4 regions of the Streptomyces sp. NPDC058373 genome follow, and region 4 is predicted to be linked to each of the others. Evidence: riboswitches for the same ligand, from Rfam matches in the RefSeq annotation. Region 4 holds a riboswitch; each other region holds the start of a gene.

Region 1 (7,134 bases), on a different contig from region 4:
CACCACGGGGCTCGACCCGCGCGGCCGCGCCGACACCTGGGCGTGCGTCCAGGACCTGGTCGCCACCGGCACCACCGTGCTGCTCACCACCCAGTACCTGGAGGAGGCCGACCACCTCGCCGACGCCATCGCCGTCATCGACCACGGCCGCGTCATCGCCCAGGGCACCGCCGCCGCCCTCAAGTCCCGCGTCGGCGGCGAACGCCTCACCCTCGCCCTCCCCGACCCCGCGACCCGCCCCACCGCCCTCGCCCTCCTGGCCCCCCTCACCCCCCACCAGCCCCACCTCGACCCGCGCACCGGCGTCCTCACCCTCCCCACCGACCACGGCCCCGCCACCCTCGAACAGGCCCTGACCACACTGCGCCACGCCGCCGTCCCCCTCGGCCCGGTCAGCCTCGCGCCCCCGACGCTGGACGACGTCTTCCTCGCCCTGACCGGCCAGGGGGCCGCGACGCCCGCGCCCGCCCCGGCCCCCGAACCCGCGAAGGAACCCGCATGGCGCCCGTGACCCGCGTCGCCAGGGACGCCACGATCATCGCCTGGCGCAACCTCCTGAACCTCCGCCGCACCCCCGGCTCGGTCATCGCCGCCCTGATCCAGCCGGTGATGTTCGTCCTGCTGCTCTCCTACGTCTTCGGCGGCAGCCTCGGCGGCGACGCCTACCGCACGTACCTGATGGGCGGCATCTTCGCCCAGGCCGTCACCTTCAACGCCGCCTTCACCGCGCTGGGCCTCGCAGGCGACCTGGACCGGGGCATCGTCGACCGCTTCCGCTCCCTGCCCATGTCCCCGATGGCGGTGATCCTCGGCCGCACCCTCTCCGACCTCACCATGAGCGTGCTGACCGTCACCGTCACCTCCCTCTGCGGGCTGTTCATCGGCTGGCGCATCGCCGGCACCCTCCCCGAGGCCGTTCTCGCCTACCTCCTGATCCTCCTCTTCGCCTTCGCCATGTCCTGGGTCGGCGCCACCATCGGCCTCACCGCCCGCAGCGTCGAGGTCGCCCAGAGCGCCGGCCTCATCTGGCTCTTCCCCGTCACCTTCCTATCCTCCGCCTTCGTCCCCACGGCCACCCTCCCCGCCGCCCTCCGCCCGATCGCCGACTGGAACCCGGTCTCCGCCACCGCCACCGCCCTCCGCGACCTCTTCGCCAACCCGGCCCCGCCCATGGCCCCCACCCGCGACACCTGGCCGGTCGTCCACGCCCTCCCGTACGCCCTGCTCTGCGCGCTGGGGATCACGGCGGTCTTCATGGGGGTGGCGGTGCGAAGGTTCCGCGAGGTGGGGCGCGGCTGACCCGCGACACCGCCGACTACCCTGACCGGGCAACCGGTTCGCCCCGCCCCCCAGGCGGGCGCGTCGCAAGAGGGAACCCGGTGGGAATCCGGGACTGCCCCGCAGCGGTGAGCGGGAACGACCGCCGTCCTACGCACTGGCCCCCTGGGGGCCGGGAAGCGACGGCCAGTAGGGGCTCGGCGGCAGGTCCGCCGGGCGGGCCCGCGAGTCCGAAGACCTGCCGTTGCCCGCGTGGCCGTCCGGCCGCGCGGTGACCTCGGCGAAGCCATCGCCGTGCGCGCACTCCCCGCCGAGGTTTCCTGCCAACTCGCGAAGGAGAGTTGACGTGCCCGAAACCACCGGCACCGCGCCCCGGACCACCAAGACCCCGGCCGACTCCCAGGTGAAGCTCGCCCACATCATGAGCGAGCACGACACCAACCTCTACGGCACCATCCACGGCGGCGTCGTGATGAAGCTGATCGACGACGCGGCCGCGGCCGCCGCCGGCCGCCACGCCGACGGCCCCGCCGTCACCGTCGCCGTCGACCGCATCGCCTTCCTCGCCCCCGTCCGCGCCGGCGACCTCCTCAACCTCCACGCCGCCCTGGTCCGCGCGGGCCGCACCTCCATGACGGTCGCCGTCCGCGTCACCGCCGAGTCCTGGAACACCTCGGGCCCCACCACCGAGGTCGCCACCGGCCGCCTCACCTTCGTGGCGGTGGACGACCGGGGGGCGCCGCGACCGGTCGCCGCGCTGGAGACGCCGGAGGAGCAGGGCTGAACCGACGGCGAAGGCCCGGGCGCCGCCACCGCGACGCCCGGGCCTCCTCCGACCGCTCCCCTCCTGCGGTGAGGACGCCTCACCCCGCCAGCAACCCCCGCACCGCCGACCGCTCCACCCGGTTCATCGCCCGCACCAGCACCGGCGTCAGCAGCACGAGCCCGATGCCGAGCAGGGAGGCCGCGCCGATCTGGAAGGGCGACTCCAGGTAGTAGGCGTGGTGGACGCCCGCGTCGGTGGTGAAGTCGAAGAGGCGGTAGCCGGGCCAGCCGACGAAGGTGGGGAAGACCCAGGCGTAGAGCGGGAGGAGGGCGACCACCCACCCCGTGGCCAGGAAGGTCAGCGTCACGACGAACGAGGCGATCCGCCACGGGAACATGACGACCTGGAACAGCACGGCCTTCCACCCCGCCACGTCCGCCAGCCGCTCCTTGATCCCGCCCTTACCGACCGGCGCGGGCGCCACCGTCCTCACCCCCAGCAGAGCCCCGGCCCGCCCCCGCTCCCCCGCCCCGAGCAGCCGCGCCCCGGCCAGCAGCACCGCCAGCACGGGCAGCCCGAGCACGGTGATCGCCAGCCCCGCGCCGGCCGAGAACAGGGTGACGGCGAAGACGAACCCGGCGATGGCGACGGGGAACGAGCTGAACACGTACCCGATCTCCCGCCAGGTCGCCGCCGCCAACGGCCCCCGCCGGACGACGGCGGGCCGCTCGGAGAAGGCCGACTCCTCGGAGACGTGCGGCAGGGGGCAGGTGGGGGGAGCGTCGACGGTGGCCATGGGTGACCTCTCATCCGGGAGGAGGGAGCGAGGGACGGAGCGACGCCGCGGCGATCGCGCTGCCCCGGGTGCGTGTCCACGATGCCGGTCCGGCGCCCCCCGGCGACATGGGGCGGCCGGGCGGACCAGGGGTGGGGTAATCCCCCGCCCCCGCCTCGGGCCGGCCTCCCTCCTACGCCGCCACCGCCTCCCCGGACGGCAGCCGCGCGCATCCCCGGCAGGCACGGGCCGACCCCGCGACCGCCGCGTGGGAGGCGGCCGCCAGAACACCGGCCAGCACGGTCAGCGGCCACTCCTCGGCGAGGCACGCGGCGGCGGCCAGGGCGAACGCCGTGACGGCCATGGCGAGGCTCGCCGCCGTCCCCGCCTCGATGTTCCCGCGCTACGCCAGAACCCAGACGGCCCCCGAAGCCACCGCCCTCCTCCACAAGATCTGCCGCAGCTACGCCTACGTCGGCATCGCCGTCCCGGTCCTCGGCATCGCCACCGGCGCCGCCCTCGGCGCCCTGACGGACGCCTGGCTCCTCGTCTCGATCGTGCTGACCGGGATCGCGGCGTGGCTGCCGGTGGCGGTGATCCTTCCGGAACAGGGATGGCTGCTGGACACGGCCACTTCGCGGGCATCCTCGACGCCTCACACAGCCACTTCGCAGACGCCCTCGACGCCTCACACAGCCACCCCGGACCCGCCCTCGACGACTGACACGGCCGACCCGGCCACCGCGGCGGACCGCCGCCCGGCGACCGCCAAGCTGGCCATGACCGCCGGTATCTTCAACTTGCTGTGGGCGACGGTGGTGGTGCTGATGATCGTGCGGCCTGGGTCCACGACGGGGGCGTGAGGGGGCCGCGCCAGGGGCCGCCCCGGGCTGCGGGTGACGGTCCGGGCGGGATCGGCCCAGCACCGGACTACCCGGCCCGCTCGGCCTCCGCCGCCTGCCCGGCGCCGCTCTCCTGGGCGCCGGTCGCCTTGGCGCCTGCCCCCGTAGCGGTGCCGGCTCCGGGGGTCCCGGCCACCACGGTCGACCGGGAGCCACCCCGCCGAAGCGGCCCGCGCCCACCGTCCATCGCCCCGCCGATCACCGCCAGGCCGAGCCCGACGACCGCCAGCGACGCCCCCACCAGCGCGGGCGAGGCCCAGCCCCACCCGGCCGAGATGACCAGGCCGCCGAGCCAGGCGCCGCCGGCGTTGGCGAGGTTGAAGGCGGAGTGGTTGGAGGCGGCCGCCATGGTCGGGGCCTGTTCGGCCTTGGCCATGAGCAGCATCTGCACCGGCGTGGTGATGAAGGAGCCCATGGCGCCGATCAGCAGGACGCAGACCAGGGCCGTCGCCGTGTGCTGCACCGCGAAGTAGAAGGCGAAGAGAGTGACGGCCATGACCGCGAGGCCGCCGTACAGCGTCGGGCGCAGCGCCCGGTCGGTCATCGGGCCGGCGAGGAGCGTGCCGAGCGTCATGCCCACGCCGTACAGCGCGAGGACCAGCGTCGTGGACGACTCCGCCATGCCGGTGACCTCGGTCAGCATCGGCACCAGGTAGCTGTAGACGGCGAAGCAGCCGCCGAAGCCGACGACGGCGGTGGCGAGCCCGATCGCGATGTGCCGGTTGCCCATCGCCTTCATCTCGTGCCGGATACCGGCGCCCTCGGCGCGCGGCTGGTGCGGTACGAGCCGGGCCAGCGACGCCAGCGCGACCAGCCCGATCACGGCGACCGCCAGGTACGCCGACCGCCACCCGAACTGCTGCCCCAGCGCCGTACCGGCCGGCACCCCGACGATGTTGGCCACGGTCAGCCCGAGGAACATGGTCGACACCGCCCGCGCCGCCCGCTCCGGTGCGACCAGCCGCGACGCGACCACGGCCCCGACCCCGAAGAGCGCCCCGTGCGGCAGCCCCGCCAGCACCCGCGCCGCGAAGAGCGTCCCGAACCCGGGCGCCAGCGCGGAGGCGACGTTCCCGACCACGAAGAGCCCGGCGAGCAGGAGCAGCAGTTTCTTGTGCGGAATCTTCGCCCCGAGCCCGGTGAGCAACGGCGCCCCCACCACGACCCCGAGCGCGTACGCGGAGACGAGGTTGCCCGCCTGCGGGACGGACACCCCGACCCCGTCGGCGATCTGCGGCAGCAGACCCATGGAGACGAACTCGGTCGTCCCTATCCCGAAGGCGACGACGGCGAGTGCGAGCAGGGCCAAGGGCATGACGGGGTACCTCCGAGGGGCGGTGGTGCGGGCGGACACCGGGCGCGTACGTACAGGACACGGCTACGGGCGGACACGCGAGCCGGGGAATCCGGCCACCGCGACCTCCGGCACCGGCGATTCCGGCCCCGCCGGGCCCCGTTGCCCAGCGCACGCCGAAACGAGGGACGGCGCACCGGCCCCTCAGAGGGCAGCGCGCGGGACGGGCGGGGCATTCCGGGTGGGACGGAGGAATCGGAGTGAGCCGCGCCACGCCGCACGGGACGGCGTGCCCCCGCGCACCCCACCCGTCCCGCGCGACCGAACGAACCCCATTCTCCGGAACCGCCGTACCAAAGCAGTCGTCCCGCGATAGATAGGGACCATCGCCACAGCCTGCCCCTACCCGGCCAGGGGCGCAGGCACCGGCCTGTGGCGGCGGCCTCCGCCCGTACCGGAGGCGGCACTGCGAGAAGGGATGCGGATGACGGAACCTGCGGGCGCGGTCGACCGCCGCGCCGACACGCGCGAGCAGACCATCGCCGAGGAACAGAAGGCGGTCCACCATGCCTACGACTGCTACGAGGCCCGGCTCGCCGAACTGACCGACAACTCCGCGGCCCGCGCCTCCGCCAGCGGCAAGGACGGCGTCGCCAACCGCGTGGCGAGCGACGCGCGGGCCGCCGCCTACGGCGGACTCGACGGCGAGGCACTCGTCATCAGCCGCGTCGACCTGCGCGAGGGGGCCGGTCAGGAGACCGAGACGCTGTACGTGGGGCGGCGGCCCGTCTCCGACGTGCGCACCCGCGACACAGTCGTGGTGGTGTGGACGAGTCCGCTCGCCCGGAGCTGGTTCGAGGCACTGCCGGAGAACCCCGGCGACATCGTCCTCCGGCGCCAGCTGCGCTGCTCCGAACGGATCGTCGAGGACTACCGGGACGAGATCGCGCTCCCCCCTGCCCCCTCCGAACAGCCCTCCGCACCCGTCGGCGACCTGGCTGAACCGCCCCCCGCCGAGGCTCTCCCGGACCCCGCCGCCTCCGAGCACCCGGAGGCCGCCGGCGAGCACGGCGAGGCACCCGCCGCACCCATGCCCCGCGTCCCCCGACCCCGTACCGGAACCCCGACCCCCGGCGACGTCGCCCGCATCCGGCGGCGCCACCCCGTCCAGCCCGACGACTTCCTCCTGCGCGAACTGCAGCGCTCCCGCAGCGGGCGGATGCGGGACATCGTCGAGACCATCCGCCGCGACCAGATGGCGCTGGTCACCGGCTCGCCCACGGACATCCTGGTGGTCCAGGGCGGGCCCGGCACCGGCAAGACCGCCGTCGGCCTGCACCGCGTGACATGGCTGGTCGACAACGACCACTTCCGCGCCCAGGACATCCTCGTCGTCGGCCCCCACCAGCACTTCCTGGAGTATGTCGGCCGCGTGCTGCCCACCCTCGGCACCCGCGACGTCAACGCCGTACAGCTCAGCCGGTTGTGGGAGGGCGACGTCCGCGGCGTCGACTCCGACGCCGCGCGCCTGGTCAAGTCCGACGAGCGGATGGCGGCGGTGCTGCGCCGCCGCGTCGAGGGCGAGTACCGGCCCGGTGCCGTGGACACCCTGACCACCGCCGCCTCGTTCGAGGGGGACGAGCCGGTCTTCACCGTCACCGTCGGCAGCACCACCCTGCGCGTCGCCCGGTCCGAGGTCGTCGCGGCGGCCGACGCCGCCCTCGCCGGCGACGGCTCCTACCGGGAGCGCCGTGACCGGTTCCGCAGCAGACTCGTCGACCTCCTCCTCCAGGAGCTGGTCGCCGTCGCCCCGCGCCGCAGCCGCGACACCTCGATCCGCCGCGACCTGGAACGCAACCGCCGCGTGGAACGCCTCGTCGAGCGCGTCTGGCCCTCCCCCGGCGCCCGCGAGGCCCTGCGCACCCTCTACGACTCCCCCGACCTGCTGCGCGCCTGCTCGGACGGGCTCCTCGACGACCGGGAACGGGCGGCGCTGCACCGGCCGCGCGCGGCCAAGGCCGCCGACGAGCCGTGGACCCTGGACGACCGCGTCTGCCTGGAGGAACTCCGCCACCTCATCGACGGCGAATCGCCGCGCCGCTACGGTCACATCGTCGTC
Region 2 (7,134 bases), on a different contig from region 4:
GGCTCGTCGGTCTGCCGTCGAGCTCCTCGCACGCGCTCTTCGGCGGCCTCATCGGCGCCGCGGTGATGTCGGCGGGCTGGTCCTCCGTCAACGGCGGCACCGTCGTCACCAAGGTGCTGCTCCCGGCGCTCGCCGCGCCGCTCGTCGCCGGCCTCGCCGCGATGCTCGCCACCCGGCTGACCTTCCGGATCAACCGGAACGTGGACGAGAAGTCCACCGCCAAGGGCTACCGCGCCGGACAGATCGCCTCGGCCGGCCTGGTCTCGCTGGCGCACGGCACCAACGACGCCCAGAAGACGATGGGTGTCATCACCCTCGCCCTGGTGACCGGCGGTGTCCTCGCGCCCGGCTCCAACCCCCCGATGTGGGTCATCGTCTCCGCCGGTGTCGCCATCGCGCTCGGTACGTACCTGGGCGGCTGGCGCATCATCCGGACCATGGGCAAGGGCCTCACCGACCTCACGCCGCCGCAGGGCTTCGCCGCCCAGACCAGCGCCGCGACGGTCATCCTGGCCTCCTCCCACCTGGGCTTCTCCCTCTCCACCACCCAGTCGTGCTCCGGCGCGGTGATGGGTGCGGGCCTCGGCCGCAAGGGCGGTGTCGTCCGCTGGTCGACCGCCACCCGGATGTTCGTCGCCTGGGGCCTGACGCTCCCGGCCGCCGCCCTGGTCGGCGCGGCCGCCGAGTTCCTCACCAAGCAGGGCGACTGGGGCGTCGCCGCCACCGCGGTCCTGCTGGTCGGCGGGTCCTTCGCGATCTGGCTGCGCTCGCGCCGCTCCCCCGTCACCCACGACAACGTCAACGACGTCGAGCCGGGCCAGGACGAGCCCTCGGGCGTCGTCACCCAGGCCATGGCCTCCGTCGCCCCGCCGCCCACCGGCGCGGCCGCCGCCTCCGACGAGGCCGCCGCCTCGGACGCCTCCGGCGAGCGGGACGACGACGACCGGGACGGCGACGGTCCGGCGGGCGGCTCCCCGCTCTCCTCGATCCCCGGCCAGCCCGGCCACTCCTCCGCCGAACCGGCCCGGCCGGCCACGGTCTGACCCGGCCTCGCGTACGTAAGGACACCTCACCATGCACATCGACTGGGCAGCCCTCGGCGCCGTCTTCGGCGTGAGCCTCGTGGTCACCGTCGCGCTCGTCGGCTTCTTCACCCTCGGCATCGTGGGCCTCTCCAAGGGCGCGAGCAGCACGCAGGGCGGCGGATCCGGCGCCCTCGCCAGGACCGGCGGCTACCTCTGCTTCGCCCTCTGCGCGGCGGCGGTCGCCTACGGGATCTACATCATCGTGGCCTGAGGGCCACCTCCCGCCGCGAAGGGCGGACCGGACGTACGGCGTCCGGCCCGCCCTTCGGCGTACGGCGGCGCGGGCGCCCGGTGCCGCGCCGCCCCCGCTGTGGGGCTCCACACACTCTTCGCCGCAGGTCAACGGTGAGTTGACTGGTGTTCCGGGCACGTGGTGGACTGCCGGGGCCGAAACACGGAGGCAGCAGAGGAAGCCGGTGCGAATCCGGCGCGGTCCCGCCACTGTCACCGGGGAGCGGCATCTCCGCCGAGCGCCACGGCCCCCAGGGGCTGGAAGGCCAGGGGATGCCGCCGATCCGGAAGCCAGGAGACTCTCGCCCCCGGTCACGTCGAACCAGGGCGCGGACCCTGAGTGAGGACACACCGCCATGCGTGGCTGCCCGTCGCCGCCCCCTCCAGCCGTCCACCGGTCCCCCGAGCGCCGAACGGACTGAGCCCCGTGGACCGTGCCGGCCGCGTCTTCGCGTGCGGCGCCACCGCCGGGCTGCTGGCCGACGCCCTTCTCGCCGACCCCGGCCGGGGCCACCCCGTGGCCCTCTTCGGCCGGGCGGCCGCCGCCGTGGAGCGGCGCCTGTGGCACGACCACCGCGGCTGGGGCGCCCTGCACACCGCGCTCTGCGCGGGCGGCGCCACCGCCGCCGCCGCGCTGGCCGGTCGAGCCGTACGCCGCCACCCGCGCGGCGCCGTCGCGCTGACCGCCACCACGACCTGGGCCGTGGTCGGCGGCACCTCGCTGGTGCGTGAGGCCCGGCTGATCGGCGCCGCCCTCCAGGCCGGTGACGTGGCCGAGGCGCGGCGGCTGCTGCCCCGCCTCTGCGGGCGCGACCCGCAGGCGCTGGACGCCGACGCGCTGGCCCGTGCCGTGGTGGAGTCGGTCGCCGAGAACACCTCGGACGCGGTGGTCGGCGCCCTGGTCTGGGGCGCGGTCGCGGGCGTCCCCGGCCTCGTCGGGTTCCGCGCCGTCAACACGCTGGACGCCATGGTCGGCCACAAGTCGCCCCGGCTGCGCCGGTTCGGCTGGGCCTCGGCCCGCCTCGACGACGCCGTCGGCTACCCGGGGGCGCGGCTGACGGCCGCCCTCGCCGTCCTCGCCGGACCCGACCCGCGTGGCGCCGTCCGGGCCTGGCGCGCCGACGCGCACCGCCACCCGAGCCCCAACGCGGGCCCGGTCGAGGCGGCGTTCGCCGGCGCGCTCGGGGTGCGGCTCGGCGGGACCCTGGCGTACGGCGGGCGGACCGAGCACCGGCCGGTGCTCGGCGGCCAGGGCCGCCCGGTGCGGCCCGGCGACATCGAACGGGCCGCCCGGCTCTCCCGGCGCGTCGGGGCGCTGGCCCTGGTGGCGGGGGCGGGCGCACGCCTGGCCGCCGGAGCGGTACGCGGGCGCGCCCGGCGCGCGGGAACCGGGAAGGGACGGGCAGGGGCATGAGCGGCGGAGTGCTGATCGCGGGGACCACCTCGGACGCCGGGAAGAGCGTGCTGACGGCGGGCATCTGCCGGTGGCTGGCGCGGCGCGGGGTGAAGGTGGCGCCGTTCAAGGGGCAGAACATGTCCCTCAACTCGTTCGTCACCCGGGAGGGCGCGGAGATCGGCCGGGCCCAGGCCATGCAGGCGCAGGCCGCCCGCGTCGAGCCGACGGCGCTGATGAACCCGGTCCTGCTCAAGCCCGGCAGCGACCGCTCCAGCCAGGTCGTGCTGCTCGGCAAGCCGGTCGGGGAGCTGAGCGCCCAGGGTTTCTTCGGCTCGGCACGGCCCGGGGAGCCGGCGCGTGCGGTGGCGGGCGGCCGCCGTGAGGCACTGCTGGAACCGGTGCTGGAGTGCCTGGCCCGGCTGCGGGCCGAGCACGACGTGGTGGTCTGCGAGGGCGCGGGCAGCCCCGCCGAGATCAACCTGCGCCGCACCGACATCGTCAACATGGGCGTGGCCCGCGCGGCGAAGCTGCCGGTGCTGGTGGTCGGCGACATCGACCGGGGCGGGGTCTTCGCCTCGTTCTTCGGCACCACGGCACTGCTGGCCCCCGAGGACCAGGCGTTGGTGGCCGGGTACGTGGTCAACAAGTTCCGGGGCGACGTCGAGTTGCTGAAGCCCGGCGTCGAGATGCTGCGGGGCATCACCGGACGGCACACCTACGGCGTCCTGCCGTACGCCGACGGGCTCGGCATCGACGAGGAGGACGGGCTGCGGGTCTCGCTGCGCGGCGCGGTCCGCGAGTCGGTGGTGGCACCGCCGGTCGGCGAGGACGTGCTGCGGGTCGCGGTCTGCGCGGTGCCGCTGATGTCGAACTTCACCGACGTGGACGCGCTGGCCGCCGAACCGGGCGTGGTGGTGCGGTTCGTGGACCGGGCCGAGGAGCTGGCCGACGCCGACCTGGTGGTGGTCCCCGGCACCCGGGGCACGGTCCGCGCGCTGGCCTGGCTGCGTGAGCGGGGTCTGGCCGACGCGCTGCTGCGGCGGGTCGCCGAGGGGCGGCCGGTGCTCGGCATCTGCGGCGGCTACCAGCTCCTCGGCGAGCGGATCGAGGACGAGGTGGAGTCCCGGGCGGGCACCGTGGCGGGGCTCGGCGTGCTGCCGGTGCGAGTGCGGTTCGCGGCCGGGAAGACGCTGGCGCGGCCGGCCGGTTCGGCCCTCGGCGAGCCGGCCGAGGGGTACGAGATCCATCACGGCGTCGCCGAGGTACGGGGCGGCGAGCCGGTCTTCACCGACGCGGCCGGGCGGGCCCTGGACGGCTGCCGGGTCGGCGCGGTGTGGGGCACCCACTGGCACGGCTCGCTGGAGAGCGACGGCTACCGCAGGGCCTTCCTCACCGAGGTGGCCCGGGCCGCGGGCCGCCGCTTCGTCCCCGCCCCCGACACCTCCTTCGGCCTGCTCCGCGAGGAGCAGCTCGACCGGCTCGGCGACCTGATCGAGGAGCACGCCGACACCGAGGCGCTGCTGCGCCTCATCGAGCGGGGCGCCCCGCCCGGCCTGCCGTTCCTCCCGCCGGGAGCGCCATGACCCGCGCCCCGGTCAGCGAGCCTCACGCCCGCACGCCCGGGCTCCGCCCTCCCGGCGGCCCCGCGTCCCCTGTCCGCCGTACCCCTGCCGCCGCGCGGCGCGTGGTCTTGGTGAGTGAAGGAGTGAAGTCCCGATGAGTACCAGTTCCCGCTATCCGTTCACCGCGATCGTCGGTCAGGACGACCTGCGGCTGGCGCTGCTGCTGAACGCGGTCTCCCCGGCGGTCGGCGGTGTCCTCGTCCGGGGGGAGAAGGGCACCGCCAAGTCGACGGCGGTACGCGCGCTGGCCGCGCTGCTGCCGCCGGTGCGGGCCGTGGAGGGGTGCCGCTTCTCCTGCGACCCGGCCGCGCCCGACCCCGACTGCCCGGACGGGCCGCACCCGGTGGACGGGCAGGGCGGCCGGGGCCGGGAGCGGGCGGCGCGGATGGTGGAGCTGCCGGTCGGCGCCTCCGAGGACCGGCTGGTCGGCGCGCTCGACATCGAACGGGCCCTGGCGGAGGGCGTGAAGGCGTTCGAGCCGGGCCTGCTGGCCGACGCGCACCGCGGCATCCTCTACGTCGACGAGGTCAACCTCCTCCACGACCACCTCATCGACCTGCTGCTCGACGCGGCGGCGATGGGCGCCTCGTACGTGGAGCGCGAGGGCGTCTCGGTGCGGCACGCGGCCCGCTTCCTGCTGGTCGGCACGATGAACCCGGAGGAGGGCGAGCTGCGCCCGCAGCTGCTGGACCGGTTCGGTCTGACCGTGGAGGTCGCCGCCTCCCGGGAGCCGGGCCAGCGCGTCGAGGTGGTCCGCCGCCGCCTCGCCTTCGAGGACGACCCGGCCGCCTTCGCGGGCCGCTGGTCCGGCGAGGAGGCCGAGCTGCGCGAGCGGGTGGCCGCCGCCCGGGCGCTGCTGCCCCAGGTACGCCTGGGCGACGGGGCGCTGCGCCGGATCGCGGCGGTGTGCGCGGCGTTCGAGGTCGACGGGATGCGCGGCGACCTGGTGATGGCGCGCACCGCGACGGCGCTGGCCGCCTGGGCCGGGCGCACCGAGGTCGCCGTCGAGGACGTACGGCAGGCCGCGCTGCTGGCGCTGCCGCACCGGCGCCGCCGCAACCCCTTCGACGCACCGGGCCTGGACGAGGAGAAGCTGGACGAGGTGCTGCGGGACGCCGCCGCCGACGACCCCGAGGACGAGCCGCCGACGCCGCCCGAGGGGCAGGCGCCGGAGGACCCGGCCGACGGCGACGGCGACGACGGCCCGGGCCCGGACGGCGGCGGGGGCGGGGGCGGGCAGCCCGACCCCGGCGACGGCGGTTCCGGCGGGGTCCCGCCGCAGCGCGCCGAGGACTCCGGTGCCGGGGCACCCGAAGACGCGCCCGAGGCGCTGACCGGGCGGGAGCCCGGCGAGCCCGCCGGCGGTACGCCCCGCCCGGCCTCGGCGGAGCAGCAGGCGGTGGCGGCGGGCGAACCCTTCCGCACCAAGGCGCTCAGCGTGCCGGGGCTCGGCGCGGGCGCTGCGGGCCGCAGGTCCCGGGCGCGTACCGAGCACGGCAGGACCACCGGCGCCACCCGCCCCGAGGGCGCGCTGACCAAGCTGCACCTGACGGCGACGGTCCGGGCGGCCGCCCCGCACCAGCGGGCGCGCGGCCGGTCGGGGCGGGGCCTGGTGGTGCGCCGCGACGACCTGCGGCAGGCGACCCGGGAGGGCCGCGAGGGCAACCTCGTGCTCTTCGTGGTGGACGCCTCCGGGTCGATGGCGGCCCGCAAGCGGATGGGGGCGGTCAAGGGCGCGGTGCTGTCGCTGCTCCTCGACGCCTACCAGCGGCGCGACAAGGTGGGGCTGGTGACGTTCCGGGGCCGCGAGGCCGAGGTGGCGCTGCCCCCGACCTCGTCGGTGGACGCGGCCGCCGCCCGCCTCCAGTCGCTGCCGACCGGCGGCCGGACCCCGCTGGCGGCGGGCCTGCTGAGGGCCCACGACGTGCTGCGGGTGGAGCGGCTGCGGGACGCCACCCGCCGCCCGCTGCTGGTCGTCGTCACCGACGGCCGGGCCACCGGCGGCCCCGAGCCGGTGGCGCTGGCGGCCAGGGCCGCCCGGCTGCACGCCGCCGAGGCGACCGCGAGTGTGGTCGTCGACTGCGAGGCGGGCCCGGTCCGCCTCGGGCTCGCCGCCGAACTCGCCCGCGAACTGCGGGGCACCGCCGTCACCTTGGACGAGCTGCGGGCCGAGGCGCTCACCGGCCTGGTCAAGGACGTCACCGATCACCACCACGCCCGGAGGGCCGCGTAATGCCGCAGGGACAGCCGTCCGTCGTCCCCGAGGACGGACTCACCACACGTCAGCGCCGCAACCGTCCCCTGGTCGCGGTCCACACCGGCCCCGGCAAGGGCAAGTCGACGGCGGCCTTCGGGCTGGCGCTGCGCGCCTGGAACCAGGGATGGCCGATCGGGGTGTTCCAGTTCGTCAAGTCGGCGAAGTGGAAGGTCGGCGAGGAGAACGCGCTGAAGGTGCTGGGCGCCGGCAGCGAGGGCGGCCGCGTCGACTGGCACAAGATGGGCGAGGGCTGGTCGTGGGTGCAGCGCGACGACCAGCAGGACAACGAGGCCAAGGCGCGCGAGGGGTGGGAGCAGGTCAAGCGCGACCTGGCCGCCGAGACGTACCGGCTGTACGTGCTGGACGAGTTCGCCTATCCGCTGCACTGGGGATGGATCGACACCGCCGAGGTCATCGAGGTGCTGCGGGCCCGCCCCGGCAACCAGCACGTGGTGATCACCGGCCGCAACGCCCCCGCCGAACTGGTGGACTTCGCCGACCTGGTCACCGAGATGACCAAGGTGAAGCACCCGATGGACGCGG
Region 3 (7,134 bases), on a different contig from region 4:
TCATGTGGCTCCCCTACCTCCCCCTCTGGGCCCTCCTCAACATCGCCCTCGGCATCTTCGTCATCTGGGCGCTGTGCACGGAGCGCCCGGACGCGCCGCCTCTGTAGCGGACACGGCTGCCCGCGGGGCGGCCCCCGAACCGAGCGGGACGCGACCGGACCGGGTCGCGTCCCGCTCGCTCGCGCGTGCCTCTTGGGCCGCCGCCCCTCCCTTGACCTCAACCGAAGTTGACGTCCGAGGCTCCTTCGCAGAGGCCGCACCGCCCGACCGAAGGGGACCCGGACACCATGGACACCAGCACCGCTCAGATCGTCCAGTGGCTCGGAGCCCGCGCCCATCCGCTGAACGCCGCTGACACGCAAGCCCCGTCGGGCGACCTGGCGGCCTTCGTCTCGCTCGTACGCGACCGCGGCGCCGAGGTGGTGGCCGTCGGGGTCGCCTGCCGCCAGGGGCGGGAGTTGGCGGTGGTGGCGCATCGCATGGTGCGCGTGCCGGTGGAGGAGGCGGGATTCCGGTCGGTGGCGTCGGAGGGGGACGATCCGGTCGCGGTCGGGATCGACGGGTACGTGCGGACGGGCGAGGGCGGTCCGCGGGCGATGCCCGCCGGGGCGCGGTTGTTCTGGCGGTCCGAGGAGATCCTCGGGCTGGTCGAATGGATGCGGGCGTACAACCTGCGCAACCCCGCCGACCAGGTGCGATTCGCCCGGCCGTCGCCCGGGGGCGAGCGGGGGCCGCGGCTCGCCGGGATGGCCGGGATCGAGCGGGAGCTGGCCGAGGACACCCTCGGATGGTGCCGCCGCAGCGGGGACAAGATCGTCTACTGGGGCGGGCTCGCCCACATGGCGGTGGGCGAGCCGCGGGCGGTGACGCCCCCGTCACCGCCCGAGACGCACCGGAACGCCGGGAGCTTCTTGCGCGAGCGCCTCGGCCCGGCCTACCTCTCCGTCGGGGTGACTTTCAGCCATGGGGCGATCCCGTACGACGTGCCGCCGTCGCCCGAGGGGTACCTCGACGAGGTGTTCGGGCGGGGCGGGCCCGACGCGTACTGGGTGGATGTGAGCGGAGTGGGCGAGGGGAGCGGGGAGCTGCCCGGCGCGGTCGCGGAGTGGCTGGCGGCGCCAGCACGGGTGCGGCTGATCGGGCCCGGGTTCGACCCTCGGGAGAGCGCGGCGCACTACATGGCGGGGCGGTCGCCGGGGGAGTGGTTCGACGGGGTCGTCCACGTCCGCGAGGTCACGGCGGACACGCCCCTCGGGGGCCCCGCGGACCAGGCCGGCCAGGGGGACGAGCGGCGCCCGGTCACGCGGACGGCTCCTCGGTAGGCGGGCCCGTACGTTTCCGGGGCGTACGGGCTCGGGGCGTACGCGTCCTCAGTACGCAGTCGCCGCACTTCTCGGCCGGGACCCGGTAGTAGAGGCAGCAGCTGCGGCGGGTGAAGGCGATGCCGAGCCCCTCCTCGTGGAGGAAGGCGCCGGAGCCGGCGAGGGGCGGGGTGGCGAGGAGGCGTTCGACCAGGGGGACGGATGGGTGCGGGGTGTCCGGGGCCTGGTTCGTCAGGACGCGCAGGGCGCCGACCAGGGCGGAGGCGGAGTTGCCGCGCAGGACCCGGGGGGGAGAGCGCGTAGTGGGCGCGTGCGGTCGCGGCGAGCGGTGCGAGGTGGGTGGTGGTGACGGCCCAGTGCAGGGCGTCGGGGAGCGGCCCGGGCAGGGGGCGGGGGGCGGGGACGCGGAGTTCGAGCGGCCCGCCCGGCGCCCGGTACCACCAGACGCGGGCCGGATCGAGGTCGGGGACCTCCCCGCCGAGCGCGGCGCAGCCGAGCGCGAGCGACCAGAGCCGCGAGGCGATCCCGAGCTGCGCGGTGGAGGCGGCGATCCGGCCCGGCCCGACGCCCATGCGCCGGCCGATCTCCGCGACGTACGGGACGAAGCCGTCCCCGTGCAGTTCGGCGAGTGGCCGGAAACCGCCTTCGGCGGGGTCGGCGCGCGGGGTGGTGTCGGCGGTGAAGTAGGGGCCGACGGCGGTGAGCCGGCCGAGCAGCGGAGTGAGGGTGGCGCTCACCGCGTACGGGCCTGCGGGGTGAGGGGGCAGGGGCGCGGGTGGCTCCGCGCCGGGGTCCAGACGTACGGGCACATGCGTGCCACCGTCCTCTCTCGGGGAGATCCGCCCCGCTGTGCCGAGGTGCGACGGCGTGAGTCTCCTGACTCGGGTTCGACGCTCCCCGGGCCTTCCCGTCCCTGCTCCAACGCCTGGGACCGTGGCCGTCCTTCGGGTCGCTCACCCTTCACAGTGGCGGTACCGTCCCGGATTCCCACCGGGTTCCTCGTCCGCCGTCGCGTGTGCGGGGGGATTCTCGCAGGGCGGCGCTGAGGGGCGCCAGGCCCCCTCAGTCACTTCCGCCCGGTCGTCGCGTCGATGTGGTCGGGGACCTCGCCCGCGTAGTCCCCGGTGGAGAGCGTCCCGGACGGCTCCAGCAGGACCACCTGGGCTCCGGACTCCGTGTGCGGGCGGTGTTCGACGCCCCGGGGGACGGTGAAGAGGGCCCCGGTCCCCAGGGTGACGGTGCGTTCCCCGGCGTCGGGGGCGTCGCGGAGGTCGATGTGGAGGGTGCCGTCCACGACGAGGAAGAGTTCGTCGGTGTCCTGGTGGGCGTGCCAGACGTAGGCGCCCTGGAGCCGGGCGACCTTGACGTCGTAGTCGTTGAGGGTGGTGACGACCCGGGGGCTCCACAGGGCGTCGACCTTGGCCAGCGCCTCGTCCAGGCGGAGCGGGCAGGGGTGCGGGGCGCGGGGCGGGGCAGGGACGTGGGCAGGGGAGGTGTCCATCCGGGCATCCTGCCACCGGGCTGCCGGGCGGGGCCCGAGATCCCGTCACAGGGGCCGTGCGGCGGGCCGGGTGGCCGGCGGCCTCGCCGCCACCCGGGTCTCCCGGCGTCGTGGGTCCCGGGAATGACCGGCCCCGGACAGCAGGATGTCCACGGTGGGGCACCAGCCCCCGCCACACCCGACCGGCCGCCGGGCCCGGCCCCGCCGCCCGGGACGGGCCCGTAGGCGGCCGCGGCCCGTCGGCTCGCGGCCGCCCGAGAAGGAGGAGCGAGACCCATGACCAGCCCCGCCAACACCACCGCCGCCCATGAACTCGGCCTCGGCACCGTCGGCATCTGGAGCGGCGCGCTCCGGATCTCCGACGGGACGGGGCGGGACGGAGCCATCACCGACGCCGTCGAGGAGATCGAGGCGCTCGGCTACGGGACCATCTGGGTCGGCGGCAGTGCGAGCGTCGCCGACGCCGAGGCGGTCCTCGCCGCCACCCACCACCTACGGGTCGCCACCGGCATCCTCTCCATCTGGGACCACCCGGCCGACCGCGTCGCCGAGGAGGCCTGCGACGCCAACCGCGCCAACGAGGACCGCTTCGTCCTCGGGATCGGCGCCAGCCACCAGGTGCTGGCGCCGGATCAGTACGCCAAGCCGTACACGGCGATGAAGGAGTACCTGACCGCGCTGGACGAGGCACCCAACCCGGTCCCGGCCCGACAGCGGGTGCTGGCGGCGCTCGGGCCGAAGATGCTCCAGCTGTCGAAGGAGCGGGCGGCCGGGGCCCATCCGTACCTCGTGACCGAGGACTACGTCGCCGAGGCGCGTGAGGCTCTCGGGGTCGGGCCGCTGCTGGCGCCCGAGCTCAAGGTGGTGCTCGACGACAACCTCGACCGGGCGCGCGAGACCGCCCGGGCCTACCTCCGCTTCTACCTGGAGCTGCCCAACTACACCGACAACCTGCGGCGGGCCGGGTTCGGAGAGGCCGACTTCGAGGACGGGGGGAGTGACGCGCTGCTGGACGCGGTGGTGGCGTACGGCGGTGCCGAGCGGATTCGGGCGCGGGTGGCTGCCTTTCAGAAGGCGGGGGCTGATCATGTGGCGCTCCAGGTGGTCACTCCTGATCCCATGCGGGATCTGCCCATCGCGGAGTGGCGGGCGCTGGCGGCTGCCCTGGAGCTTCCTGGCTCCGCCGGGTGAGGGCGGGGTGGCCTCAAGCGCCGGCCGGGCTGATCGGTGGCTGGGCTCCGCCTGACGGTGCCGGTCACTGATGGCCTCAGGCGCCGGCCGGGCTGGGGGTTGGCTGGGCGCCGCCTCCGCCTCCCCGTCACTGATGGCCTCAAGCGCCGGCCGGGCTGGGGTTGGCCCGGTGGCCCGGTGGCCCGGTGGCCCGGTGGCCCGGTGGCTGGGTGGTGGTGGGGGGCTGGTGTGTGGGGGAGGGGTGGTTGGATGTTGGTTGGGGTGGGAGGGCAACCGCCTTGCCCCGTACCCTCGTTGCCTGGCACTATCCCGCGTGACCGTTCCGGGTCGGGTCCGGGCGGGATGGTTGCCACCGCTGTTCGGCGGTGGGTGTGGAACGGCCGCGTGACGGCGGCAGCGGCGTCAGCCGCACAGGCGGCGAGGGCCGCCGGGAGCGGGCGTGGCGCGGGCAAGCGCCGAGGCGGCCGTCACCGAGCTGAGCGGTACGAGCTGGTGGCGGCGCCCGTGCCCGACGCCTGCCGCTCGTTCAGGCGCGGGCCGCGCGCAGGGCCGTGCGCAGATACGGGGCCGCCATCAGGAGCGGGGCCCGGGCGCCGGTGTGGCGCAGGCAGTACGTCCACCAGGTACGGGGCGGGAGTTCGGCGGCGCGGCGGCGCAGGGCCTCGCGGACGCCGATGCCGGGTTCCTCGGAGGCGGGCGGCAGGGGCGCGGTGTGGCGTTCGCCGACCGTGCGGGGGGCGACGAAGGCGGGGACGCGGGCGCGGCGGGCGCGCAGACCGTGGTCGAGGTCGCCGAGGGCGTGCCGGAAGGCCCGGTCGAGGTCGCCCGCCCGGTCGCGGGCGGCGCGCGGCAGCAGCACGGCGGCGCCGTCGTAGGTGTCGCAGGGCTCGGTACGGCCGGTCGGCTCGACCAGCGGCAGGCGGTGCGGGCGGCGGGTGCGGCGGCGCCCGGAGTAGGCGAGCGGCGCGGTGCCGGGGCGGGCGCCGGGCACCCGGCCGTCGCGGACGGCGCCGACGACCACGGCGGTGTCGCCGAGCGCCCGGGAGGTGGCCAGGAGGAGGGCGAGCGCCTCGTCGGCGAGGACCACGTCGTCGCGCAGCCAGAACTGATGGGTGAAGGGGGTCGCCCCGGCCGCCCGGCTGTTCCGGCTCGCCATCCTGATCCCCTCCCCCCAGCGGACCTGCGGCCCGGCCCGGTGGACCTCGACCTCGGGATGGGCGGCCCGTACCGCGTCGGCGGTGCCGTCCCGCGACCCCGCGTCGACCAGATGGACGCGCAGGGCCGTACCGGGCGGCAGGGACCGCTGGTCGGCGAGGGCGTCGAGCGCCCGCAGCGTCTGCCGACGCCGGTCACGCGAGGTCATCAGCACCGCCACGACCGGCGCCCGCCGCCGCACGTACGGCGTCCTGGTGGCCTCCTCCAGCGGCACGGCGGCACTGGCGCCCCTGGCGGTACTGGCGGTGCTGGGGGAGGGCTGAGACGACTCCACCCGAAACTCCTCACGCTCACGCATTCACAGACACCCATCCGGACCTACGCCCCGAACACTCCCCACGACCACGCGCCCCAGGCACGCGTCACGGAGACACGCGACGGACACGCGTCACGGACAATTGCCCCATATGGCTCGACTCGCCCCAGTCTCATCCCTCCACCCCGAAAATCCACCGACCGACGCCACCCATCAGCCCGCCCGGCGGCTGAGACCGACAACTGACGGTTACGACCGAAGCAGCGCACGACCGCAGCACCGAAGCGCCCAGCCAATTCCCAGCCCGGCCGGCGCTTGAGGCCATCAGTGACCGGCACGGTCGAAACGGCGCCCAGCCGGCCCCCAGCCCGGCCGGCGTTTGAGGCCATCAGTGACGGGGCGCTGGAGGCGGCGCCCAGCCAACCCAGCCCGGCCGGCGTTTGAGGCCATCAGTGACGGGCAGGTCGAGGCGGCGCCCAGCCAATTCCCAGCCTGGCCGGCGTTTGAGGCCATCAGTGACCGGCACGGTCGAAACGGCGCCCAGCCGACCCCCAGCCTGGCCGGCGTTTGAGGCCATCAGTGACGGGCAGGTCGAAACGGCGCCCAGCCGACCCCCAGCCCGGCCGGCGCCTGAGGCCACCCCACCCGCCCCGTCCGGGGCAACGGGAAAACGCCCCCGCACCCCCAGCCGGGGCGCGGCGAGCCCAGCTCACGCCGCCCCTGACCTGGGAAAACGAGCCACGCAGTGGCTCAGTGCACGGCCAAGCCGAACGAAAGTTGAGCCCAGTCGGCTCAACCGCATTGACGCGCCGCGAAGGCTCGTGCATCCTTGAGTCAGTTCCACTCAAGTAGTTAGCTGGAGGAATTGACATGGCACGTGCGGTCGGCATCGACCTGGGCACGACTAACTCCGTCGTCAGCGTTCTGGAGGGCGGCGAGCCCACCGTGATCACCAACGCCGAGGGCGCCAGGACCACGCCGTCCGTCGTCGCCTTCGCCAAGAACGGTGAGGTGCTCGTCGGCGAGGTCGCGAAGCGTCAGGCAGTGACGAACGTCGACAGGACCATCCGGTCGGTCAAGCGCCACATGGGCACCGACTGGAAGATCGACATCGACAGCAAGAGCTTCAACCCGCAGCAGATGAGCGCCTTCATCCTGCAGAAGCTCAAGCGCGACGCGGAGTCCTACCTGGGCGAGAAGGTCACGGACGCGGTCATCACCGTCCCGGCCTACTTCAACGACTCGGAGCGCCAGGCCACCAAGGAGGCCGGCGAGATCGCGGGCCTCAACGTCCTGCGCATCGTCAACGAGCCCACCGCCGCAGCCCTGGCGTACGGCCTCGACAAGGACGACCAGACGATCCTCGTCTTCGACCTCGGTGGCGGCACCTTCGACGTGTCCCTCCTGGAGATCGGCGACGGCGTCGTCGAGGTGAAGGCCACCAACGGTGACAACCACCTCGGCGGCGACGACTGGGACCAGCGCGTCGTCGACTACCTGGTCAAGCAGTTCCAGTCCGGCCACGGTGTGGACCTCGCCAAGGACAAGATGGCCCTCCAGCGCCTCCGCGAGGCCGCTGAGAAGGCGAAGATCGAGCTGTCCTCGTCCACCGAGACCTCGATCAACCTGCCCTACATCACGGCTTCCGC
Region 4 (7,134 bases):
ACCGCCAGCACCTCCTCGGCGGCGGCCGGGTCGAGTGCCGAGGTCGGCTCGTCCAGCACCAGGACCCTGGGGTGCGGGGTGAGGACCGAGCCGATCGCGACGCGCTGCTGCTGGCCGCCGGAGAGGGTGGTGAGGGGGCGGTCGCGCAGTTCGGCCAGGCCCAGCAGGTCGAGGGTCTCCTCGACGCGGCGGCGCATCACGTCCGGGGCGAGGCCCAGGGACTCCATGGCGTAGGCGAGCTCGTCCTCGACGGTGTCGGTCACGAAGTGGGCCAGCGGGTCCTGGCCGACGGAGCCGACCACGTCGGCCAGTTCGCGGGGCTTGTGGGTGCGGGTGTCGCGGCCCGCCACGGTGACCCGGCCGCGCAGGGTGCCGCCGGTGAAATGCGGGACGAGGCCGTTGACCGCGCCCAGCAGGGTCGACTTGCCGACCCCCGAGGGGCCGACGAGCAGCATCAGCTCGCCCTCCGCCACCGTGAGATCGACCCCGCGCACGGTCGGCTCCGGCGCACCGTCGTACCGCACCGAGACGTCCTCGAACCTGATCACACCGCACCTCCACGAGAGCCCTGCCACCGCACCACCGCACCACCCGCGCCCGCCCCGCCGCGCGTCGGACCGCCGCCGCTCACGTCCCCTCCCGGGGCCGGGGCGCCACGAAGGCCGGGACCAGACCCAGCAGCACCGCCGCGGCGGGCCGCAGCGGCAGCGTCGGAGCGGTCAGCGGCACCGTCGGCGGGGTGAGCTGCCCCGGTGCCACCGAGCCGAGGTGGACGAGGAGCGCGGCGACCGCCACCCCCGACCCGGCGACCACCCAGGCCCGCACCCCCCACCGGTCCGGCCGGTACCTGCTGCGCACGCTCCGCCGCCCGCCGAGCCACAGCCCGGCCAGCGCGGCGGCAAGCCCCAGCGCCAGCACCGGCCCCCCGAACCCGCCGCCCTGGTCGGCGAGGAGCCCGTACGTGCCGAGGCAGACGCCGATCAGCCCGCCCAGCGTCAGCGCGGCCGTGGTGCGCCGGATCGCGGGCGGCACGGCGGCGGTCCGGCCGTAACCCCGCGCGTCCATCGCGGCGGCCAGCGCGACCGACCGCTCCAGCGCCCCTTCGAGCACCGGCAGCCCCACCTGGAACAGGCCGCGCAGCCCCCGGTCGGGGCGCCCCCGCAGCCGCCGGGCCGCGCGCAGCCGGCGGACGTCGGCGACCAGGTTCGGGGCGAAGGTCATGGCGACGACGACGGCGACGCCCGCCTCGTACAGGGCGCCCGGCAGGGACTTCAGCAGCCGCGCCGGGCTGGCCAGCGCGTTGGCCGCGCCGACGCAGATGAGCAGGGTCGCCAGCCGCAGCGCGTCGTAGAGCGCGAAGAGCATGCCCTCGGCGGTCACCCGGCCGCCGAGCCGCACCCCCCGCGCCCACTCCGGCAGCGGGACCTCGGGAAGGGTGAACAGGACATGGGTGCCCGGCACCGGTGAGCCGAGGAGCATGGCGAAGAGCAGCCGGATCGCGATGATCACCAGACCCAGCTTGACGAAGGCCCCGTAACTGCGCGCCCACGGCGAGGAGGTGCGGCGCGCCGCGACCACGTATCCCGCGACGCCGATCAGCAGGGCGAGCAGCAGAGGGTTGCGGGTCCGCGAGGCGGCGGCGGCCAGGCCCAGCGCCCACAGCCACCACGCCCCGGCGTGCAGCGCGTTGGACCGCGTCGCGAGCGGGGCGAGGAGCGCCGGGCGCGCCCGGCGGGCCTGCTGGAGGGGGCCGTGCATCACCGGACCGCCGCTCAGCCGCGCCGTCGGCGGGACTGCCACACCGCCGCCGCGCCCAGCACGGCCACGGCGCCGGCTCCGACCAGCAGCCCGGCCGAAGGACCGCCGGGACCGGAGCCGGAATCCGCACCGGATTCCGGCTCCCCGGCCTCGGGCGAGGCCGCCTCCGAGGTCCCCTCGGCGGACGGCTCGCCCGAGCCCGACACCTGCTCGCCGCACCCGGCCTCCGGGTAGCCCACGATGGCGCAGAGCATCGCCGAGGAGTCGTACCGCAGCGGCGGCGCGACGGCGGCCAGCGCGTCGGCGGCGCTCGCCTCCTCGGCCACACTGGCGCAGGCGGTGCGGGGCTTCGGCGGGCGCTCGCCCTCCGGCGCGTCGGCGGCGGTGCCGAAGTCGATGACGAGGGCGACCCGCTTGCGGCCCGCGCGCTCCTCGGTGGCGGCGCAGATCTCCGCGAACCCGGCCTTCGCCCGGGGCGCGGCCGAGTCGTCGGCCTCCGCGCTCACCGCGAACCGGAACCCCTGCACCGAACCGTCGCCGGGCAGGGCCTGGGTCGGGCCCTGGGTGGCGTAGCTCCAGGTGGAGCCCTCGCGCTCCCAGAACGACCAGTACCGGTACCCGGCGGCCTGCGCGGGCGCCGCCACCAGCAGGGCGAGCAGCAGCCCGAGGAGCAGCGCGAACCCCGCCCGCAGGGTGCGGCGGGCGGGGCGGGACGCGGCGGAGCCGGGGGTCACTTGCGGCCGGACTTGTTGCGCAGGCTCAGCATCAGGCCGACACCGGCGCCGACGAGCAGGCCGACGCCGATGATCCACCAGACGCTGAGCTGCGAGCCGTCCTCGTCCGCCGCCTGCTCCTCGCCGCCCTGGGCGTCGGAGCCGCCCTTCCCGTCGGCCTCCGGCTCGGGACCGGTGGCGTTCAGCGCGGCGACCAGGTCGGTGGAGCCGAAGGCGCGCGGGTCGGTGCCGGTGGCGTGTGCGGTCAGCACGAGCTGGGCGTAGGCGGAGGGGCCGGACTGCTTCGCCCAGGCGGGTCCGTTCTTCTTCAGCCAGGCCAGCGGCTTCTTCGCGGCGTCGGTCAGCCCGGCCGCGTACAGCGCGGTCACCGCGTCGGCGGTGTTGCCGATGTCGGGCTGGTCCTCGGCGCCGGGCGTGGTGGAGGTGAGGTGGCCGTCCTTCTCGAGCAGGCCGGCGAGGTGGGCGGCGCCGTTGGCGGCGGCCGTCCGGGCGTCGGCGGGCTTCTCGCAGGCCGGCTGCGCCCCGGTCTTGCCCTTGGTGACGACCAGCGAGGAGCCGAGGCCGCCGAGGACCCCGGCGGCGGTGGCGTCGGCGTTGGCGTTCAGATCGCCGTTCTTCTCCGGCTGGAAGGCGAAGGCACCACCGCCGGCGCACTCCAGGCTGAGGCCGAGCAGCGCGTCCTCGGGCGTCCTGTCCTTCCCGGAGGTGACCGACGCGGCCTTCGTCCCGGTAGCGGCGAGCGCGCCGACCACCAGCGAGGTCGAGTTGGTGTCGGTGTCGTCGCCGGGGGTGTAGCTCCAGCCGCCGTCGTCGTTCTGGACCGACTTCAGCCAGTCGACGGCCTTGCCGACCGCCTTGTCGTGACCGCCGAGCGCGGCGAGCGCCTGCACGGCGGTGGCCGTCTGGTTGGTGTCGACCGGCGTCTTCGCGTCGCAGGCGGCCGACGGGTCGGCGCGGAACGGCGCGAACGAACCGTCCTCGCACTGCTGCCCCATCAGCCAGTCGACGGCCTTCGCCGCGGGCTCCACCCCGGCGGTGTCCTGCGCGAGCAGGGCCAGGGACTGGCGGTAGACGCCGTCGTAGGTCGGGTCGCCGTCGCCGTACAGGCCCGAGGGCACCCGGACGGAGGGGGACGGAGCGGGGGAGTCCTCGGCGACGGCGGCCGGAGCGAAGGCGGCCGACGCCGCCGTCAGTGCGGTCAGCGCGGTGAGCGCCAGGGCGCTGCGACGGACGGTCATGAGTGGTGGGTGCCCTCTCCTGAAGGAAGCCGGGCACGGGCGCGCGAAGGCGCCGGGCTCGGCTCCGTATGCCTCGACGGTGCCGGCCGCCGGAGGGGTCCGGCGGCGCGAGCCGGTCATGAGTCCGGTGAGGCATTCCGGCTGTGCCGGCCCGGATGTCCGGGCGGCTCACGGCTGCGGGTCAGCGCCGGATTCCCACCGGCTTCCCCTCACTCGGTCCTGACGACGACCTGGTCACTGTACCGGTGCGGGGGTGTGGTGGGCCGGGGCCGTTTCCCGGTGGCCGGGAGCCCGGGGCCCGCGCCGTCCGGGTCGTGGTGCGAATCACCTGTTCCGGAGGACCCGAAAGAGCTACCTGCCGGTAGATTCGATGCTTCGTGAACGATCAAGACCGACCGCGCCGAAACTTGTTGCGGATCGGAGTCCCGGCGTAACCTCCCGGGACATTGTGCTGGCAGAAGGGGGCCGGGTAGTGACCGCTGAGGCCATGGAGGCGGACCCCGCACGACAGCAAGCCTCCCCGGAACCGGCCTCGGGCGACCCCCTCGCGGGTGGCGACCGCCCGCTGCGCATCGCCCTCCTCACCTACAAGGGCGACCCCTTCTGCGGCGGCCAGGGCGTCTACGTCCGCCACCTCTCCCGCGAACTGGCCCGGCTCGGCCACCACGTCGAGGTCATCGGCGCCCAGCCCTACCCGGTCCTCGACGAGGGCGTGGAGCTGACCGAACTGGCCAGCCTCGACCTCTACCGCCAGCCCGACCCCTTCCGCACCCCCCGCCGGGGCGAGTACCGCGACTGGGTCGACGCGCTGGAGGTCGCCACCATGTGGACCGGCGGCTTCCCCGAGCCGCTCACCTTCAGCCTCCGCGCCCGCCGCCATCTCGCCGCGCTCGCCGGACGGTTCGACGTCATCCACGACAACCAGACACTCGGTTACGGCCTGCTCGGCGGCGCCCGCGCGCTCGGTGCCCCGCTCGTCACCACCGTCCACCACCCCATCACCGTCGACCGGCAGCTGGAACTGGACGCCGCCGACTCGTTCGTCCGCCGCCTCTCGGTCCGCCGCTGGTACGGCTTCACACGGATGCAGAAACGTGTCGCCCGGAAGCTGCCGTCGGTCCTCACCGTCTCCGGCACCTCCCGCCAGGAGATCGTCGACCACTTCGGCGTGCGGTCCGAGCGGGTCCACGTCGTCCACATCGGCGCCGACACCGACCTCTTCTCGCCCGACCCGTCCGTCGCCGAGGTGCCCGGCCGGATCGTCACCACCTCCAGCGCCGACGTACCCCTCAAGGGCCTCGTCCACCTGGTGGAGGCGCTCGCCAAGCTCCGCACCGAGAACCCCGACGCGCACCTCGTCGTCGTCGGCCGCCCCGCCGAGGACGGCCCCGTCGCGCAGGCCATCGAGCGGTTCGGCCTCACCGGCGCCATCGAGTTCGTCAAGGGCATCAGCGACGCCGAACTGGTCGACCTGATCCGCTCCGCCGAGATCGCGTGCGTCCCCTCCCTCTACGAGGGGTTCTCGCTGCCCGCCGCCGAGGCCATGGCCACCGGCACCCCGCTGGTCGCCACCACCGGCGGCGCCATCCCCGAGGTGGCCGGAGCCGACGGAGACACCTGCCTCGCCGTCCCGCCCGGCGACGCCGGGGCCCTCGCGACCGCCCTCGGCAAGCTCCTCGCCGACCCGGAGCTGCGCCGCCGCCTCGGCACCGCCGGACGCGCCCGGGTCCTCGCCAAGTTCACCTGGCGCCAGGCCGCCCTCGGCACCGTCGCCCACTACCGCCAGGCCATCGCCGGGAGCCCGGGTCGCCCCGCCGCCCCGGCCGCCACCGCCCGACCCGACCGCGAAAGCAGGTCCACGTGCTGACCGTCGACTTCACCCGCTTCCCGCTCGCCGCAGGCGACCGCGTGCTCGATCTGGGCTGCGGCGCGGGGCGCCACGCCTTCGAGTGCTACCGGCGCGGCGCGCAGGTGGTGGCGCTGGACCGCAACGCCGAGGAGATCCGCGAGGTCGCCACCTGGTTCGCGGCGATGAAGGAGGCCGGTGAGGCCCCGGCCGGAGCCACCGCCACCGCGATGGAGGGCGACGCCCTCAACCTGCCCTTCCCCGACGAGTCCTTCGACGTCGTCATCATCTCCGAGGTGATGGAGCACATCCCCGACGACAAGGGCGTCCTCGCCGAGATGGTCCGCGTCCTCAAGCCCGGCGGCCGCATCGCGGTCACCGTGCCCCGCTACGGCCCGGAGAAGGTCTGCTGGGCGCTCTCCGACGAGTACCACGAGGTCGAGGGCGGCCACATCCGCATCTACAAGGCCGACGAACTCCTCGGCAAGATGCGCGGCGCCGGACTCAAGCCGTACGGCACCCATCACGCGCACGCCCTGCACAGCCCCTACTGGTGGCTCAAGTGCGCCTTCGGCGTCGACAACGACAAGGCGCTGCCGGTGCGGGCGTACCACAAGCTGCTGGTCTGGGACATCATGAAGAAGCCCGCGCTGACCCGGGTCGCCGAGCAGCTCCTCAACCCGGTCGTCGGCAAGAGCTTCGTCGCCTACGCCACCAAGCCCCACCTCCCGACGGCGGCCGCCCAGTGACCTCTCCCCGGACGGAACACCTGGTCCTGCCCGGGGTTTTGACCGAGCAGGAGGCCCGCGCCACCGTCGCGGGACTGCTCGCCGTGCAGCGCGGCGACGGGGCCATACCGTGGTTCCGCGGGCACCACCTCGACCCGTGGGACCACACCGAGGCCGCCATGGGACTCGACGCGGCCGGCGAGCACGACGCCGCCGCCCGTGCCTACGAGTGGCTGGCCCGCCACCAGCTCCCCGACGGCTCCTGGTACGCCGCCTACGCCGACGGCGACGCCGAGGAGCCCACCGACCGCGGCCGCGAGTCCAACTTCACCGCCTACGTCGCGGTCGGCGTCTGGCACCACTACCTCGCCACCGGCGACGACGCCTTCCTCGACCGGATGTGGCCGGTGGTCGCCGCCGCCGTCGAACACGTTCTCGCCCTCCAGCAGCCCGGCGGGCAGATCGGCTGGAAGCGCGAGGCCGACGGTACCGCCGTCGCCGACGCGCTCCTCACCGGCTCCTCCTCCGTCCACCAGGCACTGCGCTGCGCGCTGGCCATCGCCGAGCAGCGCGAGGAGCCCCAGCCCGACTGGGAACTCGCCACCGGCCTCCTCGCCCACGCGATACGCCGCCACCCCGAGCGGTTCCTCGACAAGGAGCGCTACTCGATGGACTGGTACTACCCGGTCCTCGGCGGCGCCGTCACCGGCACCGAGGCCAAGGCCCGCATAGACGAGGGCTGGGACCGCTTCGTCGTCCCCGGCCTCGGCGTGCGCTGCGTCGTGCCCAACCCGTGGGTCACCGGCGGCGAGAGCTGCGAACTGGCCCTC

Evidence for each region. A riboswitch is a leader RNA that binds a small molecule or an ion and turns the genes downstream of it on or off. The one in region 4 is predicted to bind cobalamin.
Region 1: another riboswitch for cobalamin. It lies ahead of ACFWMZ_RS22465 (acyl-CoA thioesterase); the one in region 4 lies ahead of ACFWMZ_RS26090 (prenyltransferase/squalene oxidase repeat-containing protein).
Region 2: another riboswitch for cobalamin. It lies ahead of ACFWMZ_RS19270 (cobalamin biosynthesis protein); the one in region 4 lies ahead of ACFWMZ_RS26090 (prenyltransferase/squalene oxidase repeat-containing protein).
Region 3: another riboswitch for cobalamin. It lies ahead of ACFWMZ_RS22575 ((2Fe-2S)-binding protein); the one in region 4 lies ahead of ACFWMZ_RS26090 (prenyltransferase/squalene oxidase repeat-containing protein).

Annotation. Positions count from the first base shown of each region.
Region 1 is NZ_JBHXJE010000044.1:6,177-13,310, reverse strand. It holds gene ACFWMZ_RS22475 (ATP-binding cassette domain-containing protein) at 1-511, shown strand, start outside; gene ACFWMZ_RS22470 (ABC transporter permease) at 499-1,299, shown strand; cobalamin riboswitch at 1,367-1,518, shown strand; gene ACFWMZ_RS22465 (acyl-CoA thioesterase) at 1,625-2,062, shown strand; gene ACFWMZ_RS22460 (sensor domain-containing protein) at 2,142-2,840, opposite strand; partial or broken gene ACFWMZ_RS22455 (hypothetical protein) at 3,013-3,204, opposite strand; gene ACFWMZ_RS22450 (hypothetical protein) at 3,182-3,682, shown strand; gene ACFWMZ_RS22445 (MFS transporter) at 3,750-5,036, opposite strand; gene ACFWMZ_RS22440 (ATP-dependent DNA helicase) at 5,500-7,134, shown strand, end outside.
Region 2 is NZ_JBHXJE010000033.1:21,376-28,509, reverse strand. It holds gene ACFWMZ_RS19280 (anion permease) at 1-1,043, shown strand, start outside; gene ACFWMZ_RS19275 (hypothetical protein) at 1,075-1,296, shown strand; cobalamin riboswitch at 1,491-1,618, shown strand; gene ACFWMZ_RS19270 (cobalamin biosynthesis protein) at 1,744-2,730, shown strand; gene ACFWMZ_RS19265 (cobyric acid synthase) at 2,727-4,295, shown strand; gene ACFWMZ_RS19260 (putative cobaltochelatase) at 4,429-6,567, shown strand; gene cobO (cob(I)yrinic acid a,c-diamide adenosyltransferase) at 6,567-7,134, shown strand, end outside.
Region 3 is NZ_JBHXJE010000044.1:38,542-45,675, forward strand. It holds gene ACFWMZ_RS22565 (hypothetical protein) at 1-107, shown strand, start outside; gene ACFWMZ_RS22570 (erythromycin esterase family protein) at 288-1,322, shown strand; gene ACFWMZ_RS22575 ((2Fe-2S)-binding protein) at 1,300-1,779, opposite strand; cobalamin riboswitch at 2,192-2,325, opposite strand; gene ACFWMZ_RS22580 (cupin domain-containing protein) at 2,389-2,823, opposite strand; gene ACFWMZ_RS22585 (TIGR03620 family F420-dependent LLM class oxidoreductase) at 3,100-4,014, shown strand; gene ACFWMZ_RS22590 (glycosyltransferase family 2 protein) at 4,541-5,503, opposite strand; gene dnaK (molecular chaperone DnaK) at 6,356-7,134, shown strand, end outside.
Region 4 is NZ_JBHXJE010000063.1:18,542-25,675, reverse strand. It holds gene ACFWMZ_RS26105 (ABC transporter ATP-binding protein) at 1-548, opposite strand, end outside; gene ACFWMZ_RS26100 (CbiQ family ECF transporter T component) at 628-1,761, opposite strand; gene ACFWMZ_RS26095 (SCO2322 family protein) at 1,773-2,492, opposite strand; gene ACFWMZ_RS26090 (prenyltransferase/squalene oxidase repeat-containing protein) at 2,489-3,730, opposite strand; cobalamin riboswitch at 3,840-3,978, opposite strand; gene ACFWMZ_RS26085 (glycosyltransferase family 4 protein) at 4,203-5,597, shown strand; gene ACFWMZ_RS26080 (methyltransferase domain-containing protein) at 5,591-6,325, shown strand; gene ACFWMZ_RS26075 (prenyltransferase) at 6,322-7,134, shown strand, end outside.